DNA from 3 places in the Streptomyces sp. NPDC058664 genome. Region 3 is predicted to be linked to each of the others. Evidence: riboswitches for the same ligand, from Rfam matches in the RefSeq annotation. Region 3 holds a riboswitch; each other region holds the start of a gene.
What was found. A riboswitch is a leader RNA that binds a small molecule or an ion and turns the genes downstream of it on or off. The one in region 3 is predicted to bind thiamine pyrophosphate.

Region 1: another riboswitch for thiamine pyrophosphate. It lies ahead of thiC (phosphomethylpyrimidine synthase ThiC); the one in region 3 lies ahead of ACFWUY_RS20170 (thiamine ABC transporter substrate binding subunit).
Region 2: another riboswitch for thiamine pyrophosphate. It lies ahead of thiO (glycine oxidase ThiO); the one in region 3 lies ahead of ACFWUY_RS20170 (thiamine ABC transporter substrate binding subunit).

What each region holds. Positions count from the first base shown of each region.
Region 1 is NZ_JBHXRW010000003.1:239,839-247,718, reverse strand. Features, by position in the region: gene ACFWUY_RS04255 (IclR family transcriptional regulator) at 189-959, shown strand; gene ACFWUY_RS04250 (SsgA family sporulation/cell division regulator) at 1,099-1,542, shown strand; gene ACFWUY_RS04245 (YibE/F family protein) at 1,571-2,947, opposite strand; TPP riboswitch at 3,019-3,153, shown strand; gene thiC (phosphomethylpyrimidine synthase ThiC) at 3,147-4,934, shown strand; gene ACFWUY_RS04235 (hypothetical protein) at 4,994-5,650, opposite strand; gene ACFWUY_RS04230 (metallophosphoesterase) at 5,810-7,141, opposite strand; gene ACFWUY_RS04225 (LacI family DNA-binding transcriptional regulator) at 7,406-7,880, opposite strand, start outside.
Region 2 is NZ_JBHXRW010000002.1:186,824-194,703, forward strand. Features, by position in the region: gene ACFWUY_RS02545 (Rv2175c family DNA-binding protein) at 10-375, opposite strand; gene ACFWUY_RS02550 (NAD(P)/FAD-dependent oxidoreductase) at 419-1,633, opposite strand; TPP riboswitch at 1,716-1,829, shown strand; gene thiO (glycine oxidase ThiO) at 1,914-3,080, shown strand; gene thiS (sulfur carrier protein ThiS) at 3,077-3,277, shown strand; gene ACFWUY_RS02565 (thiazole synthase) at 3,283-4,077, shown strand; gene pknB (Stk1 family PASTA domain-containing Ser/Thr kinase) at 4,259-6,166, shown strand; gene ACFWUY_RS02575 (deoxyribonuclease IV) at 6,173-7,024, shown strand; gene ACFWUY_RS02580 (DUF4396 domain-containing protein) at 7,115-7,738, shown strand; gene ACFWUY_RS02585 (sulfite oxidase-like oxidoreductase) at 7,776-7,880, opposite strand, start outside.
Region 3 is NZ_JBHXRW010000023.1:61,371-69,250, forward strand. Features, by position in the region: gene rpsB (30S ribosomal protein S2) at 1-178, shown strand, start outside; gene tsf (translation elongation factor Ts) at 280-1,116, shown strand; gene pyrH (UMP kinase) at 1,279-2,043, shown strand; gene frr (ribosome recycling factor) at 2,138-2,695, shown strand; gene ACFWUY_RS20160 (phosphatidate cytidylyltransferase) at 2,695-3,801, shown strand; gene rlmN (23S rRNA (adenine(2503)-C(2))-methyltransferase RlmN) at 3,975-5,087, shown strand; TPP riboswitch at 5,117-5,227, shown strand; gene ACFWUY_RS20170 (thiamine ABC transporter substrate binding subunit) at 5,359-6,405, shown strand; gene ACFWUY_RS20175 (ABC transporter permease) at 6,444-7,880, shown strand, end outside.

The sequences.
Region 1 (7,880 bases), on a different contig from region 3:
GGGGAACGCGCTGGTCGAATCAGGGCGTGGGCCCAGGGGCTGCCACTAGAGTGGAATCTCTCCGCCGCGTTGGGGACTACAGGCGTAGACCTCCATACTGACCAGCGGTTTCCCAGGCCCGGCGGGCGCGCGGGGGCGGCCCCCGCGGGCGGGTGCAGTGCATCCGTCGTCACGCCTGGGGGTGACCTTTGGCCACGGCTACGCAGACGGCTGCGCCTACCCTGATCGGCTCGGTACAGCGGGCGCTGAGACTTCTGGAGGCCGTGTCCTCCCATGAGGGCGGCGCACCGGCCAAACAGCTCGCGCGTGAGACGGGCCTCCCGCTGCCCACCACGTACCACCTGCTCCGCACCCTGACGCACGAGGGCTATCTGCGCCGCGAGAAGGGCGTGTTCGTGCTGGGTGACGCCGCCGTCCGACTGGCCGGCGGCGGAGCTGTGCAGAATCGTCGCATCAAGATCGAGGACTCCCTTGCCCGCTGGCGGGACGAGATCGGTGTGCCGGTCTACTTCGCCCTCTACCGCGAGGGGGAGATCGAGCTCGTCGCCGTCGCCGACACCCCTTCCGCGCCCGCGGTGGAGGAATGGGCCGACTTCCGCGAGACCGCGCACGCCCATGCGATCGGGCAGTGTCTGCTGAGTCAACTCGATCTGAGATCTCGTCAAGACCACCTTGACCGCCATCCGGTGGAAACCATCACTCCGTACACGGTGCGTAATCGCCACGTGCTTTTGGAGCGTTTGGGCGGTTTGGGGCGAATGGAGCCCCTGGTGGAGCGTCAGGAATATGCGCTCGGCACGATCTGTGCCGCGATCCCCATCACCGCGGGCTCCGCGGCGGCCGCCATGGCCATTTCCCTCCCCCTTCACCAGGAAGAACGGTTGCTCCCAGCAGTCGAGCGGCTACGTACGGAGATCGGAAGGCTCTTCAGTTCGCTCGCTTTCTCTATCAGTATCTGAAAAATCACTCCTTGTGATCTGCTAGCGCGTACAGCACGATTGCGTCAAGAGGGCCACGGGGGATCATTCCTGGCCGTTTCGGTCACAGCTTTCAGCAGCCGTTTTTTACACAACTGCTTCATCTACTGCGGGGTACACGATGCGAGAGTCCGTTCAGGCCGAAGTCCTGATGAGCTTCCTCGTCTCCGAGGAGCTCTCCTTCAGGATCCCGGTCGAACTGCGGTATGAGACCCGGGATCCCTACGCGGTGCGGATGACCTTCCACCTTCCCGGGGACGCTCCGGTGACCTGGGCCTTCGGCAGGGAGCTGCTGCTCGACGGGATCAACCGGCCGAGCGGGGACGGCGACGTGCACATCGCCCCGACGGAACCCGAGGGCCTCTCCGACGTCTCGATCCGGCTCCAGGTCGGCGGCGATCGCGCCCTGTTCCGGGCGAGCGCGCCACCGCTGGTCGCCTTCCTCGACCGTACGGACAAACTGGTCCCGCTCGGTCAGGAACGGACACTCGGCGACTTCGAGGACAACCTGGAAGCCGCTCTCGGCCGAATCCTGGCGGAGGAGAGCGCGGGGCCGGCCGCCTGAGCCGACGCCCGCCCCCTCGTACGCCGCACTACTTCGCGCGACGGCGTCGCCCGCCCCGTGCCGCCGTGGGCTTCCGGCTGCCCGTGCCCGGCCGCCCGTCGCCCTCCGTCCGGTCGGCGGAGACCACCAGCGCCGCGAGCGCCGTGGTCACCGGCACGGAGGCGACAAGTCCGATCGACCCCACCAGGGTCCGCACGATCTCCTCGGCGACCAGCTCGCTGTTGGCCACCGTCCCCATGCTGCTCTGCGCGATCGAGAAGAGCAGCAGCAGCGGCAGGGCGGCACCCGCGTAGGCGAGCACCAGGGTGTTCACGACCGAGGCGATGTGGTCGCGCCCGATGCGGATGGCGGCCCGGTACAGCGCGCGCGGACCCATGCCCGGATCGGCCTGGTGCAGCTCCCAGACCGCCGAGGTCTGGGTGACCGTCACGTCGTCGAGCACGCCGAGCGAACCGATGATGATCCCGGCCAGGAGCAGGCCGGACATGTCGATGCTCGGATACAGGCCGTGGATCAGACCGGTGTTGTCGTCGGTATTGCCGCTGAGTGATGCCCAGTCGATGAAGACGGAACCGAGCAGACCGATCAGCAGCAGCGAGATCAGCGTGCCGAGCACCGCGACCGAGGTGCGGGCCGAGAGGCCGTGGCACATGTAGAGCGCGATCAGCATGATCGCGCTCGATCCGACCACCGCCACCACCAGCGGATTCGACCCCTCCAGGATCGCCGGCAGGATGAAGAACGTGAGCACCAGGAAGCTCGCGGCGAGGGCGATGAGCGCCATCACGCCCCGCATCCTGCCGACGAGCACGACGACGAGGGCGAAGATCCCGGCGAGGACCGCCAGCGGGACCTTGCGGTTCACGTCGGTCACCGAATACTGGAGGTCACGCGGGGCGTCGGGGGCGTACGCCACCACCACGCCCTGTCCCTGGTCGAGTTGGCGCGGCGCGTCCGGCTGCACGATCTCGGTGAACGTACGGCCCTTCTCCGGGCCGCTGGTCACCTCGATGGTCGCCTTCTCGCACTGTCCCTGCTGGGCCTCGACCGCCTCGCGCCCCTCCGGGGTGGAGGTGTCCCCGGTCGGCGGGACCTGCGCGGCGTTCACGTCCTTGCAGTCGATCTGCTCGACGGCCACCACCTTGCCCTGCTCGGTCTGCCGGTCGAAGCCGACGCCGGTGCGCTCGTGGGCCGGGGCACCGCCGGGCCACAGCACCGCGAGTCCGACCAGGACGGCCGTGGCGAAGGGGATCAGGACCGCGGCGATGACCTTGCGCAGATGCCGGGACACCGGGGCGGCGGGGCCGTGGCTGTGGCTGTGGCCGTGCCCCTGGCCCGGCCCGTGGGAGGGGCCGGGACCGTGGTCGTGGCCGTGCGGCTCGGGGGTCTGCTGGGGGGAAGTCACCGACCGATCATCGCAAGAACGGCGGGGGCCCACTGTTCAGCACGCCAGGGATGACGCTAGCGTGGTGGCACCTTTGCACACGCGGGAGCTCGGAGCACCGGGCTGAGAGGGCGCTGATCACCGTACGCACGTACGGGAGGAGGCTGCGCCGACCGCCGAACCTGTTACCGGGTAATGCCGGCGTAGGGAGATCGGTCTCATGACCATTCAGGACGCACGCACGCCTGCCTCCGACCAGGACGGCACCTCCGTCGACGGCGAGCGCACGCCGGGCTGGCACAAGGGGTACGTCCAGGGCTCGCGCCCCGACCTCAAGGTGCCTGTCCGTCAGGTACACCTCACCAACGGCAGGGACGTCACGCTGTACGACACGTCCGGCCCGTACACCGACCCCACCGTCGACACCGACGTGCGACGCGGGCTTCCGCCGCTGCGCGAGAACTGGATCATCACGCGCGGCGACACCGAGGAGTACGCGGGCCGCCCGGCCCGCCCCGAGGACGACGGCATCAAGCACACCTCGCCGCGCGGTGGCGGGCTCAAGAACCTCGACGCCGTCTTCCCCGGCCGCCCGCGCCTGCCGCGCAAGGGCCGCGACGGGCAGGCGGTGACCCAGCTCGCGTACGCCCGCCGGGGCGAGATCACCCCGGAGATGGAGTACGTCGCGATCCGCGAGAACGTCTCCCCCGAGGTCGTACGGGAGGAGATCGCCGCGGGCCGCGCGGTGCTCCCGGCGAACGTCAACCACCCGGAGATCGAGCCGATGATCATCGGCAAGCGGTTCCTGGTGAAGGTCAACGCCAACATCGGCAACTCCGCGGTCACCTCCTCCATCGAGGAGGAGGTGGAGAAGATGACCTGGGCGACCAAGTGGGGCGCCGACACGGTCATGGACCTGTCCACCGGCCGCAACATCCACACCACCCGCGAATGGGTGCTGCGCAACTCCCCCGTGCCCATCGGCACCGTGCCGCTCTACCAGGCCCTGGAGAAGGTCGACGGCAGGGCCGAGGACCTGACCTGGGAGATCTACAAGGACACGGTCATCGAACAGGCCGAGCAGGGCGTGGACTACATGACGGTGCACGCCGGCGTGCTCCTGCCGTACGTCCCGCTCACCGCGCGCCGCAAGACCGGCATCGTCTCGCGCGGCGGCTCGATCATGGCCGCCTGGTGTCTCGCGCACCACAAGGAGAACTTCCTCTACACGAACTTCGAGGAGCTCTGCGAGATCCTGGCGGCGTACGACGTCACGTACTCGCTCGGCGACGGTCTGCGCCCCGGCTCGATCGCGGACGCCAACGACGAGGCGCAGTTCGCGGAGCTGCGCACGCTCGGCGAGCTCAACACGATCGCCAAGCGGCACAACGTCCAGACGATGATCGAGGGCCCCGGGCACGTCCCGATGCACAAGATCAAGGAGAACATCGACCTCCAGCAGGAGATCTGCGAGGAGGCGCCGTTCTACACCCTCGGCCCGCTGACCACGGACGTGGCGCCCGCGTACGACCACATCACCTCCGGCATCGGCGCGGCGATGATCGCCTGGTGGGGCACGGCGATGCTCTGCTACGTCACGCCCAAGGAGCACCTGGGCCTGCCGAACCGGGACGACGTGAAGACGGGCGTCATCACGTACAAGATCGCGGCCCACGCGGCGGACCTCGCCAAGGGCCACCCGGGCGCGCAGGAGTGGGACGACGCGCTGTCGGACGCGCGGTTCGAGTTCCGCTGGGAGGACCAGTTCAACCTGGCGCTCGACCCGGACACCGCGCGCGAGTTCCACGACGAGACGCTGCCGGCGGAGCCCGCGAAGACCGCGCACTTCTGCTCGATGTGCGGTCCGAAGTTCTGCTCGATGAAGATCTCGCAGGACATCCGTCGTGAGCACGGCGGTACGCAGCAGGAGATCGAGGCCGGCATGGCGGAGAAGTCCAAGGAGTTCGCCGCGAGCGGCAACCGCGTCTACCTGCCGCTGGCGGACTGACCCGCCCCGGCGCGTGCGCCGGCCCGCGGCCCCGGGGGGAGTCGCGGGCCGGTGGCGTGTCAGGGGTGGGGCGGTGACGGCGGGGCGGCCGGTGGGGCGGTGGCGGCGAGGACGTCGCGGAGGAAGGGGAGGATGCCCCGTTCGAGGAGGGCGCGGCGCCAGGCCTCCCGGGCGCGGGACAGTTCGTCGTCCGGTGCGGCTTCCGTGCTCACCTCGACCGGGCGGTTGCGCAGGGCGGTCAGGAGGAGCCCGACGGCCGCGCAGAGCAGCCCGGCCGCGGCCAGGGCGCCGAACACCAGACCGGCCGTGAGGAGCGTCGCACCGAACGCCACGGTGGGGGCGAGGGTCCGGAGCACGGCGCCGACCAGCAGGAAGATGAAGGCGGCCGCCCCCGCGAGGACGGGCACCATGACGGTGAAGATCGCGACGACGCCGGGGCCGGGGCCGGGACGGTCGGAGGGGACCGGTGTCCGGGCCCCGAGGGCAGCGCGGGTCTCCTCACGGACCTTCACGAAGTGCTCGTACTCGCTCGCCGCCGCGCTGGTCACCAGTGCCGTCGCGTTCAGCGTCAGGGCGCGCAGCTGCGCGAGCGTGAGCCGGGTCCCGGCTCCGGCGAGGTCCGGACGTGCGTGGGCGGAGCTCAGTGCGTCGTCGAGGACCCGCTCGTACTCGGCGCGGTCCTCGGTCAGCAGGTGCGGAGCCACGTTCATGTGCATCCCCCGATGCTCCGTGGGCCCGGGTCAGCCGTGGGGAACGGTGGGTCGGGCAGAAACGGAGGAGAGCCTGCTACGGATGGACCGATGGTATTGCGGCGGTGCCACGCGCTGACAGGGTGTTTCCCGAATTCGCCTTCTCCGGATGCGCAGGGTGACGCCTCAGCGGTCCAGCGGGAGTTGGACGACCAGTAGCTTTCCGGCCATGGTCACTCCGCCGTCCATGGCGATCGCCAGACCGTCCGCGTACACGTGGGGTCCGTCGACGACCGGGCCCGCGCCGTCCTCGCCGTCCTCCCCGCCGACCTGCCCGAGGAGGTACGGGATCGGGCTGTGGCCGTGCACGATCCGGTGGCCGCCGTAGGCGGAGAGCAGCTCCTGGACGGCCTGCGGGCCGCCTTCGTCGCGGAAGGCGAAGCGCTTGGTGAACTTGCGGAAGACGTCCCAGACCTCGTCCGCGTCGTTCCGGTTGAGGATCTCGTGGACCGTGTCGTTGACGTCCTCGATGGTCTCGCCGTATTCGAGGTACGCGGTGGTGTCGGAGTGCAGCAGGAGGTGGTCGTCCTCGCGCACCACGGCGTCGAGCCGGGACATCCACTGGAGGTGGACGTCCTGGAGCCGGTCCATGTCGTGCTTCTGGCCGCCGTTGAGCAGCCAGGCGGCCTGGAAGGTGGCGGTGCCCGCGCCGGAGTTCACCGGCGTGTCGCCGAAGCGCTTGGCGCCGATGAGCAGCAGCTCGTGGTTGCCCATCAGCGCCTTGCAGTAGCCGCCGGCGGCGGCGGCCTCGGCGGAGAGACGCATGACGAGGTCGATGACGCCGATGCCGTCGGGGCCGCGGTCGGTGAAGTCGCCGAGGAACCAGAGGCGGGCGTTGCCCGCGGCCCAGCCGCCGTTCTCGTCGATGAGGCCCTGGGCGCGCAGGGCGGCGACGAGCTCGTCGAGGTAGCCGTGGACGTCGCCGACGACGTAGAGCGGGCCGGGGCCCTCGCCGCTCGCCGGGGCGGGTTCGGCGGCGGTGGCGGGCTCGGAGGCGACCGGGACCTGGACGGTGTCGCCGCGGTTGATGACCGGGAGGTCGCGCTCGGTCGGGGTGTACCCGTCGGGCATCGCGTCCTCGGGGAAGGCGTTGCCGGGGTGGCCGGTGGCGACGGAGACGATGGAGGAACCGGCCGCGGCGGGGTACGCGGGCGCGGGACGGTGCCCCAGGTGGAGGGTCGGCTCGGCGGGCATGGGCGCGGTGGGCGCGGGCGCGGTCTGCCGCGGTGCGGGCGGCGGTGCCGGCGCGTCCTGCGGTGGCGCGGGCGGCGGTGTCGGCGCGGCCTGCGGTGGCGCGGGCGCGGGAGGTTGCTCGGCCGGCGGGGGCACGGGCAGAGGCTCCGCGGTCGTCGGTTCGGTGGCATGGCCCTGTACGGGCACCCGGGCGTACGGCGGTACGCGGAAGTCACGCAATGTCGCCGTGCGCACCACGGGCTCCTGCCCGGCCCCCTGAGTCATGGACCCCTCCACCACCGTCGCGATGCCCTGCACATCGCGGACCGGCCTGGTCGGGGAGGTCCGCGGTGTCGTGCGCCCATCATAGGAATGAGCGTCCTCCTGTGTGACGCACCAGGGGTGGTGAATCCGGGTCCACTCCGGGTTCACCGGTTGTTTCGCCCGAATTGAGAAGGTCCAGTCCAGGGTTGTGGCCGGTTCGGTGGCCGGTTTCGCCGTCCCCGCCCACGGGCAGGGGCGGGAACGGCGAAACCGGCGGGGCGGGGATCAGTCCTTCGCGGGTGAGCGCGGCGGGCTGACCGTCGTACGGGGCGAACGGCGCTGCGAGGAGGTGCGGACGATGAGTTCGGTCGGTATCACCTGCTCGACCGGGCCGTCGGTGTCGTTCCCCTCGATGGCGTCGATGAGGAGCTGGACGACGGCCGTGCCGATCCGGCGTGGTTTGAGCGAGAGCGTCGTGATGGGCGGTTCGGTGGTGGCGTAGACGGTCGACTCGCTGCAACAGACGAGCAGCAGGTCGTCGGGGACACGCAGTCCGTAGCGGCGGGCGGCCGCGAGGAGGTCGGTTCCGTTGGGGTCGAAGAGGCCGTAGACGGCGTCGGGCCGGTCGGGGCGGGCGAGCAGCCGGTCGGCCGCGACGGCGCCCGCGCACGGATCGTGCGCCGGATAGGCCTCGTAGACGGGGTCCTGGCCCACCCGCTCGCACCAGTTGAGGTACGCGGTGGTGGACAGGCGGGTGTAG
Region 2 (7,880 bases), on a different contig from region 3:
GTACGCGCCTCAGAGGGCGAGCGCCTGGGCGCGGCGCTTCACCTCCGTGCCGCGGTTCTCGTTGAGCGCCTGCGCGGGCGTGCCCGGCAGGCTCTCGTCCGGAGTGAAGAGCCACTCCAGCATCTCCTCGTCGGTGAAGCCGTCGTCCCGCAGCACGGTCAGGAGCCCGACGAGGCCCTTGACGATCTTGTCGCCCTGGATGAAGGCGGCGGGAATCTGCAGGGCGTTGTTCTCTCCACGGCGCACGGCGATGAGCTGACCTTCCTTGATCAGCTGCCGCACGCGCGTCACCTCGACATCGAGCATCTCCGCGATGTCGGGCACGTAGAGCCAGGCGGGGACGAGCGCATCGATCTTTACGTCAATCTCGGTCACAGGACAAGCCTGCCATCCCGGACCGACAGCCGGTACTCGGGCCCTACCGGACCGCCGCCTTCAGGGGTACGGACGGGTCGGACGCGCGCGCGGGGTCGACGGGGGTGGCCGTCTCGATGAGCTTGCGGCCCTGGGCGAGGTCGCGGGGGCGCCCGACGGCGAGGAGGGCGACCGGCACCCCGGCGCGCAGCCAGAGCACGGACCAGGCCTCCTCCGCCGGGTCGCCGCGCCACAGCAGTTCGTCGGCGTCCGCGTGGTGCCCGGCGTACTGGACGAAGCGGCCGAACTGCTCGGACCAGAAGTACGGGACGGGGTCGTACGGCGCGTCGGCGGCCCCGGTGATCGTCGCGGCGACCGTGCGGGGGCCCTGGAGCGCGTTGTCCCAGTGGTGGACGAGGAGGCGTTCGCCGTAGCGGGCGGAGGGGAAGGAGGCGCAGTCGCCGACGGCGTACACGTCGGGCAGGGAGGTGCGCAGCCGCTCGTCGGCGGTGACGGCGCCGCTCGGGTCGAGGGCGATGCCGGAGCCGGCGAGCCAGCCGGTGGCCGGCCGGGCGCCGATGCCGACGACGACGGCCTCGGCGGGGAGTTCACGGCCGTCGGCGAGGAGGACCCGGCCGGGTTCGACGGTGGCCACGCGCGCGTGGGTGAGGAGTTCGGCGCCGTTGGCCCCGTACCACTCGGCCATGGGGGTGGTGACCTCGGCGGGCAGGGCGCCGGCGAGGGGGCGGTCGGCGGCCTCGACGACGGTGACGGCGCAGCCCGCCTCGCGTGCGGCGGTGGCGAACTCGGCGCCGATCCATCCGGCTCCGACGACCACGACGGTGTGACGGCGCTCCAGGACGGGCCCGAGGCGTACGGCGTCGTCGAGGGTCCGCAGCAGGTGGACGCCGGGGACGCCCTCGGCGCCGGGCAGGGTGACCGGCTGGGCGCCGGTGGCGACGACCAGGGTGTCGTAGCCGACGGGTCCCGCCTCGGTGTCGATCTCGTGGTCGGCGGCGCGGAGTCCGGTGACGTCGAGGCCGAGACGGAGTTCGACGTCCAGCTCCTCGAAGTCGACGTCGAAGGCGGAGTCCTCGGCCTTGCCGAGGAGGACGGCCTTGGAGAGCGGGGGCCGGTCGTAGGGCTGGTGGGGCTCGGCCCCGATGAGGGTCACGGGGCCGGTGAAGCCCTGTTCGCGCAGGGCCACGGCGGTCTGCACACCCGCCATCCCGGCGCCGACGATCACGACATGCTGCTGGGCCTGCTTCTGCTCGCTCACCCGACCACCTTACGCATCTGACGAACCGTCAGGAAGGGAGGGGCCTGGGCCCCGGAAAGGCCTGCGGTTAGTCTGGCGGACGTAAAGCACTCGCGGGAGCCCGGACGCACCGGGCTGAGAGGGAGGCTGGGACGGCCTCCGACCGTACGAACCTGATCCGGGTCATGCCGGCGAAGGGAGGGGCTGGACGCCCATGCGTTCTTCCGAAGTCTCCGATGTCCCAGAAGTCTCCGATGCCGTGGACGTCCCCGGCATCTCCGGCGCCGACGACGTCTCCGGAATGTCCGGCGTGTCCGACGTCCTCGTCGTCGGAGGCGGCATCATCGGCCTGGTGACGGCCTGGCGGGCCGCGCGGCGCGGACTGCGCACCGCCGTCGTCGACCCGGATCCCGGCGGCGGTGCCGCGCGGGTCGCGGCCGGGATGCTCGCCGCCGTCACCGAACTCCACTACGGCGAGGAGACCCTGCTCGGGCTCAACCTCGCCTCCGCCGCGCGCTATCCCGCGTTCGTCGCCGAACTCGAGGAAGCCACCGGTCACGACGTCGGCTACCGCGCCTGCGGCACCCTCGCCGTCGCCCTCGACGCCGACGACCGGGCCCACCTGCGCGAACTCCACGCCCTCCAGACCCGCTGCGGGCTCACGTCGGAGTGGCTCAGCGGCCGCGAGTGCCGCCGCCTCGAACCCATGCTGGCCCCGGGGGTGCGCGGCGGGCTGCGGGTGGACGGCGACCACCAGGTCGACCCGCGCCGGCTGGCCGCCGCGCTCCTCGTCGCCTGCGAACGGGCCGGGGTGGTCTTCCACCACGCCCTCGCGCGGAGCCTGACGGTGGTACGGGACCGGGCGCGCGGTGCCGTGCTCGCCGACGGCGGGGAACTGACGGCCGACCAGGTCGTCCTCGCCGCCGGAAGCCTGAGCGGGCGGCTCGCGGGCGTGCCGGACGAGGTGCTGCCGCCCGTCCGCCCCGTGAAGGGCCAGGTGCTGCGGCTGCGGGTGCCGGCCGCGTACGCCCCCTTCCTCTCCCGGACCGTCCGGGCCGTCGTCCGGGGCAGCCACGTCTACCTGGTGCCCCGCGAGAACGGCGAGCTCGTCGTCGGCGCCACCAGCGAGGAGCTGGGCTGGGACACCACGGTGACGGCGGGCGGGGTGTACGAGCTGCTGCGCGACGCCCACGAACTCGTCCCCGGCCTCACCGAGCTGCCGCTCACCGAGACCCTGGCGGGGCTCCGCCCCGCGTCCCCCGACAACGCGCCGCTGCTCGGCCCCACCGCCCTCCCCGGCCTCCACCTGGCCACCGGCCACTACCGCAACGGGGTCCTGCTCACCCCCGTCACCGGCGACGTCATGGCCGAGGTGCTCACCACGGGCGTCCTCCCCGACGAGGCGCGCCCCTTCACCCCCCGCCGTTTCTCCCCCGCCCCTCCCGTACGTCAGGAGCAGCCCGCATGAACGTGTCCGTGAACGGAGAGCCGCGCGAGCTCTCCGGCCCCCTCACCCTCGACTCCCTCGTCGCCACCCTGACCACGGCCCGCTCCGGGGTGGCCGCCGCCCTCAACGAGACGGTCGTGCCGCGCGGCGAGTGGGCGGCGACGCCGCTCGCCGAGGGCGACCGGGTCGAGGTCCTCACCGCGGTGCAGGGAGGCTGAGCGCGATGTCCGACGACGTGTTCACCCTCGGCGGTGCGGAGTTCTCCTCGCGCCTGATCATGGGAACCGGCGGGGCGCCCAGCCTCGACGTCCTGGAGCGCTCGCTGATCGCCGGCGGTACGGAACTGACGACGGTCGCCATGCGGCGCCTGGACCCGACCGTCCAGGGCTCGGTCCTCTCCGTCCTCGAACGGCTCGGCATCCGGGTCCTGCCCAACACCGCGGGCTGCTTCACCGCCGGCGAGGCGGTGCTGACCGCCCGGCTCGCACGGGAGGCGCTCGGCACCGACTGGATCAAGCTGGAGGTCGTCGCCGACGAGCGGACCCTGCTGCCGGACGGGGAGGAGCTCCTCGCCGCGGCCGAGACCCTGGTGGACGACGGGTTCACCGTCCTCCCCTACACCAACGACGACCCGGTCCTCGCGCGGAAGCTGGAGGACGTGGGATGCGCGGCGATCATGCCGCTCGGCTCACCGATCGGCTCGGGCCTCGGCATCCGCAACCCGCACAACTTCCAGCTGATCACGGAACGGGCCGGGGTGCCGGTGATCCTCGACGCGGGCGCGGGCACGGCGTCCGACGCGGCGCTCGCGATGGAGCTGGGGTGCGCGGCGGTGATGCTGGCGTCGGCGGTGACGCGGGCGCAGGAGCCGGTGCTGATGGCGGCGGCGATGCGGCACGCGGTCGAGGCGGGGCGGCTCGCGCACCGGGCGGGACGCATTCCCCGCCGCCACTTCGCGGAGGCGTCGTCCCCGCGGGAAGGCCGCCCCCACCTGGACCCGGAACGCCCGGCCTTCTGACGCCCGGCCCGGAGCGGGCGCCTGCCCGGCCGGGCGCCCGGCCCAGAACGGACGCCCGGCCGGCGGGCGACGGCGCGCGGCCGGGGCCGGGGCCGGGGTCCGTGCGGTGCTCGTCACAGGTGCGCTGCAACAGCGGGGCGACCGCGCGGGGGCCCCGTCCACGGCTCGTAGACTCGACGCCGTGGACACGACCCTTCAGGACCCCCTCGTCGGGCGGCTGCTCGACGGCCGCTACCGCGTCGACGCGCGCATCGCCGTCGGCGGGATGGCCACGGTCTACCGGGCCGTCGACACCCGCCTCGACCGCGTCCTCGCGCTCAAGGTGATGCACCCCGCCCTCGCGACCGACGCCGCCTTCGTGGAGCGTTTCATCCGCGAGGCGAAGTCCGTCGCCCGGCTCGCGCACCCCAACGTCGTCGGCGTCTTCGACCAGGGCGCCGAGGGCGCGTACGTCTACCTGGCGATGGAGTACGTCGCCGGCTGCACCCTCCGTGACGTCCTGCGCGAGCGCGGCGCCCTCGCGCCCCGGGCCGCGCTCGACATCCTGGAGCCGGTGCTCGCCGCGCTCGGCGCCGCGCACCGGGCCGGGTTCGTGCACAGGGACATGAAGCCGGAGAACGTCCTGATAGGGGACGACGGCCGGGTCAAGGTCGCCGACTTCGGTCTCGTGCGGGCCGTGGGCTCGGCGACGGCCACCACCGGCTCGGTCCTCGGCACGGTCTCGTACCTCGCGCCGGAGCAGATCGAGCACGGCACGGCCGACACCCGCGCCGACGTGTACGCCTGCGGTGTCGTCCTGTACGAGATGCTGACCGGCGGCAAGCCCCATGCCGGTGACACCCCCGCCCAGGTGCTCTACCAGCACCTGCACACGGACGTGCCCGCCCCCTCGGCCGCCGTTCCGGGCCTCGCCCCTGAGCTGGACGGGCTGGTCGCGGTGGCCACGGCCCGTGACCCGGAGGTACGCCCGGACGACGCCGTCGCCCTGCTCGCGCTCCTCCGGGACGCCCGCGCCGGGCTCGGCGAGGAGCAGCTGGACGCCGTACCGCCGCTGGCGCGGTCCGGGGTCCGGAACACCGCCGAGGACCGGACCAGCGTGATCGCCCGGCCCGTGCCGGTGGCCGGCGCGGACCCCCAGCCGGTCCTGCACACCAACCGGCTGCCCGCGCCGGAGGCTCCCGGGCCCGCGGCCCGCCGGAGGCCCCCGCGCGGGCCCCTCCTGATCGTCCTCGGCGTCCTGCTCGCGCTCGGCCTCGGCGGCGGCGTCTGGTACATCAATTCCGGCCAGTTCACCCGGGTCCCCGCCGTGCTCGGCCAGACCGAGGCGGTCGCGACGAAGCGGATCGCCGACGCCGGTCTCGAGGTCGGTACGACGAAGCGCGCGTTCAGCGACGTGTACGAGCGGGGCACCGTCATGGCCGTCGACCCGGCGCCGGGCGAGCGCCTCCGGGGCAACGGCACGGTCACCCTGACCCTCTCCCGGGGCCCGGAGATCGTGAAGGTGCCCAACCTCAGGAACAAGCCGCTCGCCGAGGCCAGGCGCACCCTGGAGAAGGAGGGCCTGGCGCTGGGGGTGGTCACCACCGCGTTCAGCGATTCCGTCGCCCGGGGCTCCGTGGTCAGCTCCGATCCCGAGCCCGGTACCGAGCGCGCCCCCGACTCGGCGATCGCCCTGGTGGTCAGCAAGGGCGCGCCGATCGACGTGCCCGACGTCACCGGTGAGACCGTCGCCGACGCCACGGCCCTGCTCGGGGAGGAGGGGCTGACCGTGCGGGTCGCCCCGGAGCGGATCCACTCCCCCGAGGAGGCCGGCGCCGTCGCCGCGCAGTCCCTGGCCGGGGGCAGCCGGGCCGCCGAGGGCGACACGATCACCCTGACCGTCTCCAAGGGCCCGAAACCGGTCGAGGTCCCGGACGTCATCGGCGAGACGACCGGGGACGCCCGTACGGTCCTGGAGGACGCGGGCTTCGAGGTGGAGGTCAAGAAGTCCTTCCCGTACCTCGGTGACACGGTCACCGGCCAGTCCGTGGAGGGCGGCGAGACCGCGCCGGAGGGCTCCGTCATCACCATCACGATCAAGGGACTCTGAGGACTCATGCGCAACCCCGTCGGCGGCCACGTCCCCGTGGCCGGTGGCCTCGCCACGACCGGCCTCGGCTACGCCCGTGAACTCGGCGCCGAGGCCGTGCAGGTCTTCGTCGCCAACCCGCGCGGCTGGGCCACCCCGGTCGGCAATCCGGCTCAGGACGAGCGGTTCCGGGCGGAGTGCGCGGCCGGGTCGATCTCGGCCTGGGTCCACGCCCCGTACCTGATCAACTTCGGCTCCCACACCGAGGCGACCGCGGAGAAGTCGGTGGAGTCGATGCGGCACTCGCTGCGCCGCGGCCGGGAGATCGGCGCGAAGGGCGTGGTGGTGCACACCGGCTCGGCGACCGGGGGTCGCCCGCGCGCGGTGGCCCTCGCCCAGGTACGGGAACGGCTGCTGCCGCTCCTCGACGAGCTGACGCACGAGGACGATCCGTATCTGCTTCTGGAGTCGACGGCGGGCCAGGGCTCCTCGCTCTGCTCACGCGCGGAGGACTTCGGGCCGTACTTCGACGCGCTCGACCGCCACCCGAAGCTCGGCATCTGCCTGGACACCTGCCACATCTTCGCCGCCGGCCACGATCTGACCGGTCCGCACGGTGCGACGCAGACCCTGGACCAGCTGGTGGAGACGGTGGGCGAAGGACGGCTGAAGCTGATCCACGCCAACGACTCCCAGGACGTCGTGGGCGCGCGCAAGGACCGGCACGCCAACATCGGCGTGGGCCACATCGGCGAGGACGGGTTCCGGAACCTCCTCCGGCACCCGGCGACCGAGGGCGTGCCCCTGATCATCGAGACGCCCGGCGGCAAGGCGGGCCATCTCGCGGACGTGGAGCTGCTCAAGAAGCTCAGGGACTGACACGGTCACGATTCCCCGTTGATGAATACCCCTAGGGGGTATACGGTTCCTGTGAAGGCAGGAACCGCTACCCGACCATGGGGGCACCCGATGCAGCACGACGCTCACGCCCATCACGACCACGGCACCCACACCGGCGACCACGCGGGGCACGCGGGCCACACCAGCCATGCGGACCACACCGGTCACTCAGGCCACGCCAGCCACGTGGACCACACCGGACACCAGGGCCACGACGGTCACCACGAGCACCACGGCGCCCACCACACGACCGGCAAGGTCTCCTGGTCCATGGCCGCCAGGGCCACGCTGCACTGCCTCACCGGCTGCGCCATCGGCGAGGTGCTCGGCATGGTCATCGGCACCGCGCTCGGCTGGGGCAACATGCAGACGATGATCCTCGCGATCGTCCTGGCCTTCTTCTTCGGCTACGCGCTCACCCTGCGCGGCATCCTGGCCGCCGGCGTGGACTTCCGGACGGCCTTCAAGGTCGCCCTCGCCGCCGACACCCTCTCCATCGCGGTCATGGAGATCATCGACAACGGCGTGCTCGCCCTCTGGCCCGGCGCCATGGACGCGCACCTCACGGAGCCGTTCTTCTGGATCGTGCTCGCCATCGCGCTCGCCGCCGCCTTCGTGATCACCACGCCGGTCAACAAGTGGATGATCGGCCGCGGCAAGGGCCACGCGGTGGTCCACCAGTACCACCACTGATCAGCTCGGACGCACCACCGACGGACGGTCCGGAGCGCTACAGCTCCGGGCCGTCCCCCGGCTCCTCCTGGTACGAGTAGCGCTGCTCCGTCCAGGGGTCGCCGAGGTTGTGGTAGCCGCGCTCCTCCCAGAAGCCCCGGCG
Region 3 (7,880 bases):
CGAGTGGGAGCGCGACCTGCTCGAGGGTGAGAAGAAGGAGGCCTCCGCCGAGGCCGCCGCCGAGGCCCCCGCCGCCGAGACCGCCGAGGCGCCCGCCGCCGAGGCCGTCGAGGCTCCGGCCGCCGCCGAGGACGAGGCCGCTGCCGAGGCTCCGGCCGCGGACGCCGAGCAGGCCTGACCCTTCAGGACCTTCGGGTGACGACGGCGGGGGCCCACGAAGCCCCCGCCGTCCACCCGTAGACCGCCCGATCTTTCAGACTTCGAGAGAGAAACAGACTCATGGCGAACTACACCGCCGCTGACGTCAAGAAGCTCCGCGAGCTCACCGGCGCCGGCATGATGGACTGCAAGAAGGCCCTCGACGAGGCCGACGGCAACGTCGACAAGGCCGTCGAGGCCCTGCGCATCAAGGGCCAGAAGGGCGTCGCCAAGCGCGAGGGCCGCTCCGCCGAGAACGGCGCCGTGGTCTCCCTCATCGCCGACGACAACACCTCCGGCGTCCTCGTCGAGCTGAAGTGCGAGACGGACTTCGTCGCCAAGGGTGACAAGTTCCAGGCCGTCGCCGACAAGCTCGCCGCCCACGTCGCCGCCACCTCCCCGGCCGACCTGGACGCGCTGCTCGCCTCCGAGATCGAGGCCGGCAAGACCGTGCAGGCGTTCGTCGACGAGGCCAACGCCAACCTCGGCGAGAAGATCGTCCTGGACCGCTTCGCGCAGTACTCGGACGGCTTCGTCTACTCGTACATGCACCGCACGATGCCGGACCTCCCGCCGCAGATCGGTGTCCTCGTCGAGTTCGACAAGGCCGACGCCGCCGTCGCCAAGGGTGTCGCCCAGCACATCGCCGCCTTCGCGCCGAAGTACCTCACCCGTGAGGACGTCCCGGCCGAGGTCGTCGAGACCGAGCGTCGCGTCGCCGAGGAGACCACCCGCGCCGAGGGCAAGCCCGAGGCCGCGCTCCCGAAGATCGTCGAGGGTCGCGTGAACGGCTTCTTCAAGGACGCGACGCTGCTCGGTCAGCCGTACGCCCTTGACAACAAGAAGTCCGTCCAGCAGATCCTGGACGAGGCCGGTGTCACCCTGAAGCGCTTCACCCGCATCAAGGTCGGCATCTGAGTCCGTCCGCGAACGCGACGGACACCGGACCCCGGTAGGGTCTGAAGCAGTCGTCCAGGCCCGCGCAGGACGACCGCAGATCTGACAGGAGGCCATTGCCACACGGGATACCGCGAGGACCCAAGGCAATGGCCTCCTTCGTATGTGCACGAGGAGATCTCCATGAACCAGGGCGCCGTACAGGGCGACGACAACAACGGCAGGACGGCCGGCCGCTACATGCTGAAGCTGTCCGGAGAGGCCTTCTCCGGCGGTACCGGCCTGGGTGTCGACCCGAACGTCGTGCACGCCATCGCGCGTGAGATCGCGGCGGTCGTCCGCGACGGCGCGGAGATCGCGGTGGTGATCGGCGGCGGCAACTTCTTCCGTGGCGCCGAGCTCCAGCAGCGCGGCATGGACCGGGCCCGCTCCGACTACATGGGCATGCTCGGCACGGTGATGAACTGCCTCGCCCTCCAGGACTTCCTGGAGAAGGAGGGCATCGACTCGCGCGTCCAGACCGCCATCACCATGGGCCAGGTCGCCGAGCCGTACATCCCGCTGCGCGCCGTGCGCCACCTGGAGAAGGGCCGTGTGGTCATCTTCGGCGCGGGCATGGGCATGCCGTACTTCTCCACGGACACCACGGCCGCCCAGCGTGCGCTGGAGATCGACGCCGAGGCCCTGCTCATGGGCAAGAACGGCGTGGACGGCGTCTACGACTCCGACCCCAAGAGCAACCCCGACGCGGTCAAGTTCGACGCGCTGGAGTACGGCGAGGTGCTCTCCCGCGACCTCAAGGTCGCCGACGCCACCGCCATCACCCTGTGCCGGGACAACAACCTCCCGATCCTCGTCTTCGAACTGCTCACCGAGGGCAATATCGCTCGCGCGGTGAAGGGTGAGAAGATCGGCACGCTCGTGAGCGACCAGGGCACCCGGGCCTGACCCGAACCGGGGAACCGCCCCGCAAGGGGATGGACAGAGCCCTGCCGGTCGTACACCGTGCAGGACACAACGCGACGACACGCAGGAGCATGTGGTGATCGAAGAGACCCTCCTCGAGGCCGAGGAGAAGATGGAGAAGGCCGTCGTGGTCGCCAAGGAGGACTTCGCCGCGATCCGCACCGGCCGTGCGCACCCGGCGATGTTCAACAAGATCGTGGCGGACTACTACGGTGCCATCACCCCCATCAACCAGCTCGCGTCGTTCTCCGTTCCGGAGCCGCGGATGGCAGTGGTGACCCCGTTCGACAAGAGCGCGCTGCGCAACATCGAGCAGGCGATCCGGGACTCGGACCTCGGCGTCAACCCGAGCAACGACGGCAACATCATCCGGGTGGTGTTCCCCGAGCTGACCGAGGAGCGCCGTCGGGAGTACATCAAGGTCGCCAAGAGCAAGGCCGAGGACTCGAAGATCTCGATCCGCGCGGTCCGCCGCAAGGCCAAGGAGACCATCGACAAGTTCGTCAAGGACGGCGAGGTCGGCGAGGACGAGGGCCGCCGCGCCGAGAAGGAGCTCGACGACACCACCGCGAAGTACGTCGCGCAGGTGGACGAGCTGCTCAAGCACAAGGAAGCCGAGCTGCTCGAGGTCTGATGAACGACTCTTCCTGGGGTGCCCCGGCCGGTTCCGGCCGCGGGGGACCCGACCAGGGGCCCGCCCCGGCGGGTCCCGCCTACGATCGGCACCGGGCGGCGCAGACTCGGCCCATGCCCATCGTGCCCGACGTTCCCGCCGGCGGATTCCAGGACGGTCACGGCCGGGGGGCCGCTCATCCGAGCGGTCCCCTGTTCCGTGATGAGACGCCGCACGAGCACCCGCAGGAGCCCATGCACAGCCCCGCCACGCCTCCGCCGCCCGCGCCGCCGACGGCGCCACGGCAGAAGAAGAGCGCGGGGCGCGATCTGGGGGCGGCCATAGGGGTCGGGGTCGGTCTCGGCGCCGTCATCTTCGCCTCGCTGTTCATCTGGAAGCCGGCGTTCATCGGGGTGATAGCGGTCGCCGTGGTGGTCGGGCTCTGGGAGCTCACCTCCCGCCTCCAGGAGCGCAAGGCGATCAAGGCTCCGCTGGTCCCGCTCGCGGTCGGCGGTGCGGCGATGGTCGTCGCCGGTTACGTGCGGGGCGCCGAGGGCGCCTGGGTGGCGATGGCACTGACGGCGCTCGCGGTACTCGTGTGGCGGATGACGGAGCCGCCCGAGGGCTATCTGAAGGACGTCACGGCGGGCGTGTTCGCCGCGTTCTACGTGCCGTTCCTCGCGACCTTCGTGGCGCTGCTCCTGACCGCCGACGACGGCGCGCAGCGGGTGCTGACCTTCCTGATCCTGACCGTGGTCAGCGACACCGGGGCGTACGCGGTCGGCTGGCGCTTCGGCAAGCACAAGCTGGCCCCGCGGATCAGTCCCGGCAAGACCCGCGAGGGCCTGGTCGGCGCGGTGACGTTCGCGATGGCGGCGGGCGCGCTGTGCATGGAGTTCCTGATCGACGACGGTGCCTGGTGGCAGGGCCTGGTCCTCGGTGTCGCGGTGGCGGCGAGCGCGACGCTCGGCGACCTCGGCGAGTCGATGATCAAGCGCGACCTGGGCATCAAGGACATGGGCACGCTGCTGCCGGGACACGGCGGCATCATGGACCGTCTCGACTCGCTGCTGCCGACGGCGCCGGTGGTCTGGCTGCTGCTGGCTTTGTTCGTCGGAACCGCTTGACGGACACCGGGTACTCTGGAAGGGCTCGTGGCACGTGCGCCGCGGGCCCTTCCGTCGTCCTCGCCACTGCGGGGATGTTCCAGTGAGGTCTCCTGGCTCCGGCATCGCGATGCCGCGGTCCCCGCCTTCGCGGGGATGGCCAGACCTCGTGCCGTCTGAGGAGACACCCGATCGTGGCCCGTCCAGTGCCCGGAGAACTCACTTTCGTCGCCCCCCGCGGAGCCAAGAAGCCGCCGCGGCACCTGGCCGACCTCACGCCCGCCGAGCGGAAGGAGGCCGTCGCCGCGATCGGCGAGAAGCCCTTCCGCGCCAAGCAGCTGTCGCAGCACTACTTCGCGCGGTACGCGCACGACCCCGCCCAGTGGACGGACATCCCGGCCGCCTCGCGGGAGAAGCTGGCCGGGGAGCTGCTGCCCGACCTGATGTCCGTGGTGCGGCACATCTCGTGCGACGACGACACCACCCGTAAGACCCTGTGGCGGCTGCACGACGGCACGCTCGTCGAGTCGGTGCTCATGCGCTACCCGGACCGGGTGACCATGTGCATCTCCTCCCAGGCCGGCTGCGGGATGAACTGCCCGTTCTGCGCGACCGGGCAGGCGGGGCTCGACCGGAACCTGTCGACCGCCGAGATCGTGCACCAGATCGTCGACGGCATGCGGTCCCTGCGCGACGGCGAGGTCCCCGGCGGGCCGGCGCGGCTGTCCAACATCGTCTTCATGGGCATGGGCGAGCCGCTCGCCAACTACAAGCGGGTCGTCGGCGCGATCCGGCGGCTCACCGACCCCGAGCCGGACGGGCTCGGGCTCTCGCAGCGCGGGATCACCGTCTCCACGGTCGGTCTCGTGCCCGCGATGCTGCGGTTCGCCGACGAGGGCTTCAAGTGCCGCCTCGCGGTCTCGCTGCACGCCCCGGACGACGAGCTGCGCGACACCCTCGTACCGGTGAACACCAAGTGGAAGGTGCGCGAGGTCCTCGACGCCGCCTGGGAGTACGCGGAGAAGTCCGGCCGCCGGATCTCCATCGAGTACGCGCTCATTCGGGACATCAACGACCAGGCCTGGCGCGGTGACCTCCTCGGCCGGCTGCTCAAGGGCAAGCGGGTACACGTCAACCTGATCCCGCTGAACCCGACGCCCGGCTCGAAGTGGACGGCGTCCCGTCCCGAGGACGAGAAGGCCTTCGTCGAGGCCATCGCGCGCCACGGCGTTCCGGTGACCGTCCGGGACACCCGGGGCCAGGAGATCGACGGCGCCTGTGGACAGCTGGCCGCCGCCGAACGCTGACCTTGTACTCTGAGCTCGAACACATCTCCATATTCCGACAGGGGAGCGCCACAGCGCTGAGAGTGCGGTCACCGTAGGACCGCAGACCCTCTGAACCTTGCCCAGGTCATTCTGGGTAGGAAGTTCGGTTGTTGACTCAAGCTGTTGCGCCCTGCTCGCGACCGGTTCCGCCGGTCGCGGGCAGGGCCGCGTCTCTTCCTGGTCAACCCCAGGAGGAATCTCAGTGACCACCAAGAAGGCCGCCGCCGCCACGCTCGTCGCGGCGCTCGGCATGACCACCCTCGCCGCCTGTGGCACGGACGACGTCCGTGACGCCGCGGGCAAGTCCGGCGCGCCCGTGCCGAAGACCGTCACCCTCGTCAGCCACGACTCCTTCAACGCCTCCAAGGAGGTGCTCGCGGAGTTCACGAAGCAGACCGGCTTCACCGTCAAGGTCCTGAAGAGCGGCGACGCCGGCGAGGCCGTCAACAAGGAGATCCTGACCAAGGGCTCCCCTCAGGGTGACGTCTTCTTCGGCGTCGACAACACCCTGCTCTCCCGCGCCCTCGACAACGGGATCTTCGTCCCGTACGAGGCGAAGGGCGTCGACCGCGTCCCGGCGGAGTACCGCCTCGACAAGGAGAACCGGGTCACGCCGGTCGACTCCGGTGACATCTGCGTCAACTACGACAAGAAGTACTTCGCCGACAAGAAGCTGGCTCCGCCGCGGACCTTCGACGACCTGGCGGAGCCCGCGTACAAGAACCTGCTCGTCGTCGAGAACCCGGAGCGGTCCTCCCCGGGCCTCGGCTTCCTCCTCGGTACGGCCGCGAAGTACGGCGACGACGGCTGGCAGGACTACTGGACGAAGCTCAAGGCCAACGGCGTGAAGACCGTCGACAGCTGGGAGCTCGCCTACAACCAGGAGTTCTCCGGCTCGGCCGGCGGCAAGCAGGCCAAGGGCGACCGGCCGCTCGTCGTGTCGTACGCCTCCAGCCCGCCGGTCGAGGTCCTGTACGGCGAGCCGCAGCCGAAGGTGGCGCCCACCGGCGTCGCCACCGGCACCTGCTTCCGGCAGACCGAGTTCGCGGGCCTGCTGAACGGCGCGAAGAACCCCGAGGGCGGCAAGGCGCTGATCGACTTCCTGATCTCGAAGAAGTTCCAGGAGGACATGCCGCTCCAGATGTTCGTCAACCCGGTCGCGAAGGACGCCGTCCTGCCGGAGCTGTTCACGAAGCACGGTGTGGTCGTCGACAAGCCGGAGACCATGGCGCCCGAGAAGATCGCCGAGAAGCGTGACGCGTGGATCCAGCAGTGGTCGTCGCTCGTCCTGAAGTAATCCCCGACCGCGGGGGAAGCGCGGCGCGGCTCGGCCTGATGGTCGTGCCCGTCGCCTTCTTCGCGCTCTTCTTCGCCTGGCCCGTCCTCTCGATCGTCGAGCGCGGGCTGCGGGTCGAGGGGGCGTGGCAGTTCGGCCGGTTCGGCGAGACGCTGAGCCGGCCGGAGATTCTCGACGTCCTGTGGTTCACGCTCTGGCAGGCACTCGCCTCCACCGGTCTCACCCTGCTGATCGCGCTGCCCGGCGCGTACGTCTTCGCGCGCTTCGACTTTCCCGGCAAGGGGCTGCTGCGCGCCGTCGTCACCGTGCCCTTCGTGATGCCGACCGTCATGGTCGGCACGGCCTTCCTGGCGCTCGTCGGGCGCGGCGGGCTCCTCGACGAGCTGTGGGGCGTCCGGCTCGACACCACCGTCTGGGCGATCCTGATCGCCCATGTGTTCTTCAACTACGCCGTCGTCGTACGGACCGTCGGCGGCCTGTGGGCGCAGCTCGACCCGCGCCAGGAGGAGGCCGCCCGGGTCCTCGGCGCGTCCCGCTGGACCGCGTGGCGGACCGTGACCCTGCCGGCGCTCGCCCCGTCCGTCGCCGCGGCCGCGCTGATGGTGTTCCTCTTCACCGCGAGCTCCTTCGCCGTCGTCCAGATCCTCGGCGGATCCACGTACTCCACCCTGGAGACGGAGATCTACCGGCAGACCGTCATCCGCTTCGATCTGACGACGGCCGCCGTCCTCACGATGGTGCAGTTCGTCGCCGTCGGCGTCGTCCTCGCCGTGCACGCCCGGACGGTCCGCCGGCGTGAGACCGCGCTGAAGCTGGTCGCGCCCGAGCAGAACGCGCGCCCGCCTCGGGGCGCCGGCCAGTGGGCGCTGTTCGCGGCCGTCCTGCTGTCCGTCGCGCTGCTGATCGTGCTGCCCCTCGGCGTGCTCGTCGAGCGGTCCTTCGCGACCTCCGGCGGATACGGGCTCGACTACTACCGGGCCCTGCAGACCCCGGACCCCTCCGGCACCTTCCTCGTACCCCTCCTTGACACGATCGGGAACTCGCTCCGGTACGCCGTCGTCGCCACCCTGATCGCCCTCGTCATCGGCGGACTCGCGGCGGCCGCTCTGACCCGGCGGGCCGGGCGGCTCGTGCGGGGCTTCGACGCGCTCCTCATGCTGCCGCTCGGGGTGTCCGCCGTGACCGTCGGCTTCGGCTTCCTCATCACCCTCGACGAGCCGCCGTTCGACCTGCGGGCCGACTGGATCCTCGTGCCCCTCGCGCAGGCCCTGGTCGGCGTCCCCTTCGTCGTACGGACGATGCTGCCGGTCCTTCGCGCGGTCGACGAGCGGCTGCGGGAGGCGGCGGCCGTGCTCGGCGCGTCCCCGTGGCGGGCCTGGCGGGAGGTGGACCTGCCGCTGGTGCGGCGGGCGCTGCTCATCGCCGCCGGGTTCGCCTTCGCCGTCTCGATCGGCGAGTTCGGTGCGACGGTCTTC